2 regions of the Kocuria aegyptia genome follow, and region 2 is predicted to be linked to the other one. Evidence: riboswitches for the same ligand, from Rfam matches in the RefSeq annotation. Region 2 holds a riboswitch; the other holds the start of a gene.
What was found. A riboswitch is a leader RNA that binds a small molecule or an ion and turns the genes downstream of it on or off. The one in region 2 is predicted to bind thiamine pyrophosphate.
Positions count from the first base shown of each region.

Region 1: another riboswitch for thiamine pyrophosphate. It lies ahead of thiM (hydroxyethylthiazole kinase); the one in region 2 lies ahead of ABD220_RS16625 (ECF transporter S component).

Region 1 is NZ_BAAAOA010000015.1:245,633-250,586, reverse strand. Features, by position in the region: gene ABD220_RS07510 (Rne/Rng family ribonuclease) at 1-2,172, shown strand, start outside; gene ABD220_RS07505 (nuclear transport factor 2 family protein) at 2,367-3,101, shown strand; TPP riboswitch at 3,171-3,264, shown strand; gene thiM (hydroxyethylthiazole kinase) at 3,256-4,128, shown strand; gene thiE (thiamine phosphate synthase) at 4,125-4,808, shown strand; gene ABD220_RS07490 (bifunctional hydroxymethylpyrimidine kinase/phosphomethylpyrimidine kinase) at 4,805-4,954, shown strand, end outside.
Region 2 is NZ_BAAAOA010000046.1:500,877-505,830, reverse strand. Features, by position in the region: gene ABD220_RS16630 (ABC transporter ATP-binding protein) at 1-957, opposite strand, end outside; gene ABD220_RS16625 (ECF transporter S component) at 954-1,574, opposite strand; TPP riboswitch at 1,665-1,786, opposite strand; gene ABD220_RS16620 (DUF4235 domain-containing protein) at 2,034-2,312, opposite strand; gene mnhG (monovalent cation/H(+) antiporter subunit G) at 2,371-2,826, opposite strand; gene ABD220_RS16610 (MrpF/PhaF family protein) at 2,823-3,095, opposite strand; gene ABD220_RS16605 (Na+/H+ antiporter subunit E) at 3,092-3,823, opposite strand; gene ABD220_RS16600 (Na+/H+ antiporter subunit D) at 3,820-4,954, opposite strand, start outside.

The sequences.
Region 1 (4,954 bases), on a different contig from region 2:
CAGCAGGACTCCCTCATCGGCAACGTCTACGTGGGCAAGGTGCAGAACGTGCTGCCGTCCATGGAGGCCGCGTTCATCGACATCGGCCGGGGCCGCAACGCCGTGCTCTACGCCGGCGAGGTCAACTGGGACGCGTCGCGCCTCGAGGGCGGGCCCCGCCGGATCGAGGTCGCGCTGAAGTCCGGGGACTCGGTCCTGGTGCAGGTCACCAAGGACCCGGTGGGGCACAAGGGCGCCCGGCTCACGAGCCAGATCTCCCTGCCCGGCCGCTACCTGGTCTACGTCCCGGGCGGGTCGATGACCGGCATCTCCCGGAAGCTGCCCGACGTCGAGCGGGCGCGGCTGAAGAAGATCCTCAAGGACCGCCTGCCGGACGGGGCGGGAGTCATCGTGCGCACCGCCGCGGAGGGGGCCTCCGAGCAGGAGCTCACCCACGACATCAACCGGCTGCGGGCCCAGTGGGAGCAGATCCAGGAGCGGGCCGGATCGACCAGGACGCTCGCGCCCGAGATGCTCTACGCGGAGCCGGACCTGACGATCAAGACGGTCCGCGACGTCTTCAACGAGGACTTCACCACCATGGTCGTCCAGGGCGACGAGGCGTGGGACAACATCGAGGCGTACGTGACCTACGTCGCGCCGGACCTGCTCGACCGGCTCAAGAAGTGGGACGAGGACGAGGACCTGTTCGTGAACTACCGCGTGGAGGAACAGATCCAGAAGGCGCTCGAGCGCAAGGTCTTCCTGCCCTCGGGCGGCTCGCTCGTGATCGATCGGACCGAGGCGATGACCGTGGTCGACGTGAACACCGGCAAGTTCACCGGCTCCGGGGGCAACCTCGAGGAGACCGTCACGAAGAACAACCTGGAGGCGGCCGAGGAGATCGTGCGGCAGCTGCGGTTGCGGGACATCGGCGGCATCATCGTGATCGACTTCATCGACATGGTGCTCGAGTCCAACCGGGACCTCGTGCTGCGCCGGCTGGTGGAGTGCCTGGGCCGGGACCGCACCAAGCACCAGGTGGCGGAGGTGACCTCGCTGGGCCTCGTGCAGATGACGCGCAAGCGCATGGGCACCGGGCTGCTCGAGGTGTTCTCCGAGCCGTGCGAGCACTGCGCCGGTCGCGGCGTGGTGGTCCACGACCACCCGCTCGAGGGCCGCTCCGGCGGCGCCACGGGCGAGTCCCGGGACCAGCGGCCGAACCGCACGGAGCGCAAGCGCGGCCGCGGGGGCCGCAACGAGCAGCAGCCCGCCCGGACGGAGCAGCGGTCCGCCGAGCCCGATCCCGCGGAGAGGGCCAAGGCCGAGGCCGCGCGGACGGCGTTCGCGACGATCGCCGCTGCCACCCATCACGAGGAGGCCGCCGCGGAGGAGCCGGAGCGCGCCGAGGAGACCGCCCAGCCGGCGGAGACCCGTCCCGAGGGCTCGGGGCGCTCCCGGAAGAAGCGTCGCGGCAAGCGCAGCCGCAACCGGGGCCAGGGTGCGGACACCGCCGCCGAGCAGCAGCCGGACGTGGGGGAGGCCCCCGTCCCGGCCGCGGAGGAGCAGGCCCCCGGGGTGCCGGCCGAGCAGGGCGCGCGCCTGACGATCAAGGGCGAGGTCATCGAGCTGCCGCAGGGCCACGCGGCCGTCGAGGAGCCCGCCGAGGCCGGTCCGCTGAGCCTGGACTCCCTCGCGGAGGCCTTCGGGCAGACGGCGCCGGACGCCGGCTCCGCTGCCCAGGAGGTCGCCGCTGAGCGAGCAGCCGCTGAGGCGGTCACCGCTGCCGACGGTGCCCCTGAGCAGGCCGGCGCCGAGCAGACCGGCGCCGCGCAGGCCACCGCTGCGGAGGACGCCCGGGCGGCGGTCGCCGCGCAGGAGACCACCGCACGGGCGGATGCGGCGCGGGAGAGCACGGCGCAGCAGGCCCCCGGCTCGGCGGCTCCTGAGCAGCCGGGCGCCGAGCCGGCGCGACCCCGGCGGCGCTCGCGGCGGGCCACGGCCCCGGCGGCTCGGCCGGGCGAGGCCGAGGTGACCGCCGGCCGGGCGGCCGCCGCGGAGGGTGCCCGGCACGAGGCCAAGGCCGTCGCCCAGCGCTCCCCGGAGGACTCCTCCCGCCGGGCGCCGACCGTCGTCGGCGTCGGCGTCAAGGCCGAGGACCTGACCAGCGGAGGACCCGCGGGACGCGGCTGAGCCGTCCGGCCGAGCAGCACCACGGAGGACCCCGACCAGCACGGTCGGGGTCCTCCGTCGTCGTGGGCCGTCACGGACCGTCCAGGCCTGCCCGGCCCCCGCCCGGCGGCGTACCGTGGTGCGCACCACAGCACAGCCGGGGCCGCCGTCCCGTCCGCCGGGGCGAGCGGCCGCCCGTTCCAGGGAGCACCGCCATGACCAGTGCAGACACCGTCCGCGCCGCCGGCACGGACCTCTTCGTCCACCGGGATCCGTCGGCCGTGGACCGCCACTACACGGAGGACTTCATCCAGCACTCGCCCCTCGCCCCGGACGGGCGCGAGGGTCTCAAGCAGTTCCTGCGCGGCATCCCCGACGACTTCCGCGTGGATCTCGTCCGGGTGCTCGACGACCACGGGACGGTGGTCGCCCACTCGGCCTACCAGGGGCTCGGCCCGCAGCCCCTGGTCGGCTTCGACGTCTTCCGCGTGGCGGACGGGCGGATCGCCGAGCACTGGGACGCCTTCGAGCCCCTGCGCACGGAGGCCGGCGGCGCCCGCCCCCAGCTCGACGGTCCCGTCGCGGTCACGGACCACGAGCGGACGCAGGACAACAAGCGCATCACCGCCGAGTGGGTCGAGGCCGCCCTGATCGGGGGCGACCGCCGCGCCGTCCAGGACCACATGAGTGCCCAGGGCTGCACCGAGCACACCGCTCGCACGGCGGAGGACCCGCAGCCCGCCTACCAGCGGTTGCACCGGGTGCTCGGCGAGGGGAACTTCGTGCTGACCGTCGCGGAGGCCGTCGCCGACGGCGATCACGGGGGCGGAACCGCGCGCACGGTCGCCTGCTACGACCTGTGGCGCCTCGAGGACGGACGGATCGTGGAGCACTGGGGCGTCGCGCAGCCGGTGCCCGAGCGGACGGCGAACGCCAACGGCGTGTTCTGACCCCACAGCCGGGATCCGTCCCGGGATCCGCCCGCGTCCGGGCTCCCGCGCGAGGGCTAGACTGGCAGGACACCTGACACGGGGTGCCGCTCGAGCGGCTGAGAACACACCCGTCGAACCTGATCTAGCCAGTACTAGCGAAGGGATGTCGCAGATGCGCGATGCCGTCCCCACGTCCGCCCGCACAGCAGGAGCCAGGCCGGCGCCGCCGGACCCCGCGCTCGCCGAGGACGCCGCGGCGGCCCTGGAGGACCTGCGCTCCGCGGCGCCGCTCGTGCAGTGCATCACCAACGCCGTGGTCACCAACTTCACCGCCAACGCGCTCCTCGCCGTGGGCGCGTCCCCGGCGATGACCGACATCCAGGGGGAGGGCGGGGTCTTCGCGGAGCTCGCCGACGGCCTGCTCGTCAACACCGGCACGCCCACCGCCGAGCAGCGCGGGGCCGCCTACGAGGCCGTCGGCGCCCGGCGCCGCGCGGGCCGGGCCTGGGTCCTGGACCCGGTGGCGGTGGGTGCCCTGCCCGTGCGCACCGCGCTGGCCCGCGACCTGCTCGAGTTCCGGCCGGCGATCGTGCGCGGCAACGCCTCCGAGGTCGTCGCCCTCGCCGGCGGCAGCGGAGGGCGCGGCACCGACGCGACGCACGGCGTCGAGGCCGCCCGGGACGCCGCCGCCGCGCTCGCCGAGCGGGCCGGGTCGGCGGTGGCCGTGTCCGGGCCCGTGGACCTCGTGCGCTCCCCGGACGGCACCGTCGTCCGCGTGCCGCACGGCACGCCCCTGCTGACCCGCATCACCGGCGGCGGCTGCGCGCTGGGCGCCCTCATGGCTGCGTTCACCGCCGTGCGCCCGGACCCGGCCGCGGCGGCGGTGGCCGCCACCACGGTGTACACCCTCGCGGCCGAGGACGCGGCCGCCGACTCCGCCGGGCCCGGCTCCTTCGCCGTGGCGCTGCTGGACCGGCTGCACGCCGTCACGCCGGAGCGGATCGCCGCCCGGGCGGAGCTCGTCCGCGAGGAGGGCGCCCGGTGAGCCCGCGTCTCGACCCTGCGGCCCTGGCCCTGCACCTCGTGACGGACACCGCTCTGAGCGCCCCCCGAACGGTCCCGGACGTCGTGGCGGCCGCCGTCCGCGGCGGCGCCACCATGGTCCAGGTCCGCGCGAAAGACGCCCCGGCCCGCGAGCTGGTCGCCCTGCTGACGGCCGTCGCCGAGCGCGTGGGCCGGGAGGTGCCCGTGCTCGTGGACGACCGCGCGGACGTCTACCTCGCCGCCCGGGCGGCCGGCGCCCCCGTGGCCGGGGTGCACGTCGGGCAGACGGACCTGCCCGTGGTCCTCGCCCGGCGGATCTGCGGGACCGACGCCGTGCTCGGCCTCAGCGCCGCCACGGCTGCGGAGCTCGACGCCGCCTCCGCGCTGCCCGCCGGGACGGTCGACTACCTGGGCGTCGGAGCGGTGCGGGTCACCCGCACGAAGCCCGACCACCCCGAGCCGCTGGGCGTCGAGGGTTTCGCCCGCGCCGCGGGCCGCACGTCCCTGCCCTGCCTGGCCATCGGCGGGGTGCGGGTCGAGGACGCCCCCGCCCTGCTCGCGGCCGGCGCCGCCGGGCTGGCCGTGGTCTCCGGGATCTGCGCCGACCCCGACCCCGAGGCCGCGGCCGCCCGCTACGTGCGGGCCTTTGCCGCCGTGCCCGCCGGGGAGGTGGGCCCGTGACCGCCCGCGTGCCCCGCGTCCTGGCCATCGCCGGCACCGATCCCACGGGCGGCGCCGGCCAGCACGCCGACCTCAAGTCGATCGCCGCGATGGGCGGCTACGGGATGAGCGCCGTCACCGCCGTCGTCGTCCAGAACACCGTGGGC
Region 2 (4,954 bases):
CTCCCGCCGCCGGGCGCGCAGCTGACGCGCCGAGGGCTGGCTGCGCGAGACGCCCAGACCGGCGGTGCTCAGCAGCGGTTCGCGATCCGCTCCGGGACGGCCGGTCGCGGACGGGCCCGCGGCAGGACACCCGGCAGGGCCTGCGGACGCGCGCGCGGGCTCGCGCGTGGCCGGCACCCGGCCGGGCACCCACACCCCCGCCCTGCTGAGTTCCTCGACCGCCGCGCCGAGCATCCGCCCAGGGGGGCCGTCGTGGGTGATGCCCCCGTCGCGGCCGAGCACGACGACACGGTCCACGACCTCGGCCCACACGGCGACGCGGTGCTCCACGACCACGAGTGTGGCCCCGCTGCGGTCGAGGCAGGAGACCACGGCGTCGCGGACCTGTCGCACGCCGGCGGGGTCCAGGTTGGCCGTCGGTTCGTCGAGCAGCAGCAGCCCCGGGCTCATGGCCACGGCGCCAGCGAGCGCCAGGCGCTGTTTCTGCCCGCCGGACAGGGCCGCGGTGGAGTGGTCGAGCGGAAGGTCCAGGCCCACGGCGTCGAGCGCCGCGCGCACCCGCGGCCAGATCTGCTCGTGGGGCACCGCGAGGTTCTCGAGGCCGAACGCGGTGTCGTCGCCGATCCGGGACAGCACCACCTGGGACTCGGGGTCCTGCTGCACGAGCCCGGCCCGGCCGCGCGCCCGAGCCGGGAGCGTGCCGTCGAGCAGCAGCTCGCCGGAGCCCGACTGTCCGTCGTCGTCGTGGAGGACCCCCGCCAGGGCGTGCAGGAGGGTGGACTTGCCGGCCCCACTGGGACCCAGCAGGAGCACCCGCTCCCCCGGCTCCACCACGAGGTCGAGATCGCGCAGCGCCGCCGTCTCCCGCCCGGGGTGGTGCCAGCCGAAGCCGCGGGCCTCGACGCGCGCCCCGCGGGCCGCGGGCGCCGCCGGGCGCCGGACCGTGGGGACGGTCATCGCCGCACGGCCCGCCCCGAGGCGAGGCCCTGCAGGACGCCGGTGGCCGCGAGGGCCCGCACCACGGCATGCATCAGGAGGCCGGCGAGCACCGCCCCGGAGACGGCGGCCAGGACCACGTAGGCCGCCTGGTGGCCCAGCGCCCACTCGTAGTTGTAGACGATGTTCTCGTGGACGCCGAGGAAGATCCCGCTCACGGCGCCCGCCACGGCCGCCGCGAGGGCGTCGAACCGGCGGTAGCGGAAGGCCGCGAAGGCCAGTTCCGCGCCGATGCCCTGGACCAGCCCGGAGAGGATGACCAGCAGGCCGAAGTGGGTGCCGAGGAAGCTCTCGATGACGGCCGCGAGCAGCTCGCAGAACAGCGCAGCGCCGGGCTTGCGGATGATCAGCCCGCCGAGCACGCCGGCCACCAGCCAGCCGCCGACGATCAGGCCCACGGCGGGCGGATAGGCGACCGCGGCGGTGCCGACCACGGGGTAGAGCAGGTTCGACCACGCCCAGAAGACGACCGCGCACACGGCGGCGAGGACGGCGGCCACGACGATGTCGACGACACGCCAGGACGACGTGCGCGATGTGCCGGGGCGGTCGGCGGGACGGTGGGTGGTGGTGTTCACGGTGGGTTCCTCCTGGGCTCAGCGAGCCGTCGGTGCCAGGAGGGGACGGGGTTCGGCGGGCCGCGCCGGTGGCGCGCTCCCGGGGAAACACCCCTGAGATGCTCGACTCCCTTCGCCGGTGCTAACCGGAGCAGGTTCGAGGGTCTGCGGCGATCCGCACTCTCAGCGCCGCGTCGGTCTCACCGGCGGGAAGCGCTCCCCTGTCGTTCAGTGGCACCGAGTCTACCCCTCCGTCGCCCGCTCCGCGCACACCCGCGGGTCCCGGCGCCCCGGTCCCGCCCGCACGGCGAGCACCGCCCCCGCCGCGCCCGCCGCACGGCGAGCACCGCCCCCGCCGCGCCCGCCGCACGGCCCGCGCCACGACGCAAGGGCCCGCGCCACGACGCAAGGGGCCCGCCCGGTCGGACACCGGTGCGGTGTCCGACCGGGCGGGCCCTTTCGCGGGGTGTCCGCCGGGTCTCAGACCTCGGCCTGGCTCGAGGCCTTGGGGTTCTTCTGGGGCTTGTTCTCGATCTCGGCGATCTTGCGGGAGATGCCGACCTTGATGACGGTGCCCACGAGGCCGGTCACGAGCGACCAGATGATGATGCCCGTCCAGGCCTCGTCCGGGTCCGGGTTCCTGGCGGGGGGCGGATCGCCGGTGATGCGCGTCCACGCGGCGCCGAGCACCTTGTGCGAGAGCGCCACACCGCCGAGCGAGAGGCCGGTGCCCACGAGTTCGAGAACCTTGGTGTTCATGGAGTGCTGCTCCTTGTCGTCCGGGGGACGCGGGTGCGCCCTGTCGATCCTGCCCAGCCTAACGCGTCGCCGCCGATCCGTCAGTCTGCTGTCCGTCTGCTCGCCGCCCGTCCGGGCTCGGCGCCGGCAGTCCCGCGCCGGCGCCCTCCCCGGTGCCCTCCCCGGCGCGGTTGAGCACCTTCTGCAGGTCGTCCTGGGTCAGTGTGGTGCGGTTCAGGTGCTTGGTGCGGTAGGTCGAGCGGCCCACCATGTGCGCCGAGACGGGGACCGTGAGCAGCTGGAAGATCCAGCCGAGGGCGATGAGCGGGACCATGACGGGATCGCGGTTCTCCAGGGCGACGGCGGTGAGCATGAGGAGCAGCCCGAAGACCTGCGGCTTGGTGCCGGCGTGCATGCGCGTCAGCAGGTCCGGGAAGCGGACCAGGCCGATCGCGGCGGCCAGGGACATCAGCGCGCCGACCACGAGGCAGACGGCGGCGGCGGCGTCCAGGACGGTGTCCAGCACGGCGCTCACCGCCCGTGCTCGGCGGTCTGGGTGGCGAAGCGCGCCACCGTCACGGAGCCGATGAAACCGACCAGCGAGACGATCACCATGAGGATCAGGTTGTTGAGGTGGCCGTGGTAGGCCATCTCCACGGCCAGGGCGGCCGCGACGATGGCCAGCAGCACGTCCGTGGCCACCACCCGGTCCAGCAGGGACGGGCCCTTGGCGAGGCGGTAGAGGGTGCCCGCGGCGGCCGCGCTGAGCAGCACGGCCGCGACGGCCACGGCGATCTCCATCACGGGCGGTCCTCCTCAGGGGTGTCGGCGGGGGTGTCGGCCGGGGTGTCCCGGCGGGGGTCTCGGCGGATGTCCCTCCGGGTGGCGGCGGGGATCTCGTCCCGGCGGCGGCCCACGATCTGCTGGCTCGCGGTGACCGGGGAACTGATCGCGGCGCTGTCCCGCCGGTCCGCGCCGGCGGCTCCTGCGCCGCGACGCTCGGCCCGCAGGGCGGCGAGCTCCTCCCGTGTGCCCATGATCCGGATCCAGGCGGCCTCCACCTGCAGCGCGGACCGGCGGAAGTCCTCGGCGTCCTGGGCGCTGCGGACGTTGAGCGCGTGGAAGTACAGCGTGCCGGCGGCACGGTCCACCTCCACGACGAGCGAGCCGGGGATCAGGGTCATGGTGTGGCCGGTGGCCGTCAGGAGCAGGTCGGACCGGGTGCGCAGCTGGACGCCGACCACGGCGTTGCGCGCACGAGGCCCGACGAGGATCGCGATGAGCATCACCTCGACGCTCGCCTTGGCGACCTGCCACACGAAGGTCACGGCGAAGACGGCGAACCGGAGCAGGTTGAACCGGCCGGACAGCTGCACGGACGGCAGGTACAGCACCCATGTCACGAGCAGGGCAAGGACCAGTCCGACCAGGAGGTTGCCGGGGCCGAAGTCGCCCCAGAGGGCGCCCCACACGACGACGAGCCACACCAGCAGCGGGAGCTCGACGAGCAGGGAGTTCTTGGGCCGGGTCACGGTGCCTCCTCCACGACGGGCCGCGGCTCGGACGCGGGGTCCAGCACGGCCTCGACGTAGCGCTCCGGGCGGACGAGGTTCTCCGCGGCGTTGTCCGCGAGCTGGAACAGCGGTCCGGCGAAGACGGTCAGGGCCACCCCCGCGGCGACGAGGGCCGAGGCCCCACCGAGCATCGAGGGGGACATCAGGCGCACGTCGCCCTTGCCCGCGAACCGGCCCGCCTGGTGGTCGACGGCGCCCGAGGTGAGCAGGAACCGGGAGCCGGCGGGCACCGGGGCCAGCAGGATCGGGTCCGGGTACTCCGCGTCCTCCGGCGCGCGCAGGAACACGCGGTTCCACACCCGGATCATGGCGAGCAGGGTCAGGAGGGACACCGCCACGGACCCCGCGACGAGGGCGTAGGCCAGCCCGTCCCCCTGGTTGACGCCGGCTTGCAGCAGACCGGTCTTGCCCAGGAATCCGGAGAACGGCGGGATCCCCCCGAGGTTGAGCGCGGGCACGAGGTACAGCAGCGCGAGCAGCGGGGAGATCTTGGCCATCCCCGCCAGCCGGTCCACGTTGGTGGAACCGCCGCGGCGCTCGATCAGCCCCGCCACGAGGAACAGGCTCGTCTGGATCACGATGTGGTGGGCCACGTAGTAGACCGTGGCGGAGAGCGCCTCCTGGGTGCCCACGGCCACGCCGAAGATCATGTACCCGATGTGGCTGATCAGGGTGAAGGAGAGCATGCGCTTGATGTCGATCTGCGCGAGCGCGCCCAGGATGCCGACCACCATGGTGAGCAGCGCCACCCACATCAGGAGGCCGTCGAGCCGGTCCCCGGGGAAGAGCACGGTCTCGGTGCGGATGATCGAGTACACGCCCACCTTGGTCAGCAGGCCGGCGAACACGGCGGTGACGGGCGCGGAGGCGGTCGGGTAGGAGTCCGGGAGCCAGAAGGACAGCGGGAAGACGGCGGCCTTGATGCCGAACGCGATGAGCAGCATCAGGTGCAGCTGCATCTGGGTGCCCACCGGCAGCCCCTCGAGCTTGACCGAGAGGTCGGCCATGTTGATGGTGCCCGTGGCCGCGTAGATCATCGCGATGGTGATCAGGAACAGCACGGAGGAGATCACCGAGACCACCACGTAC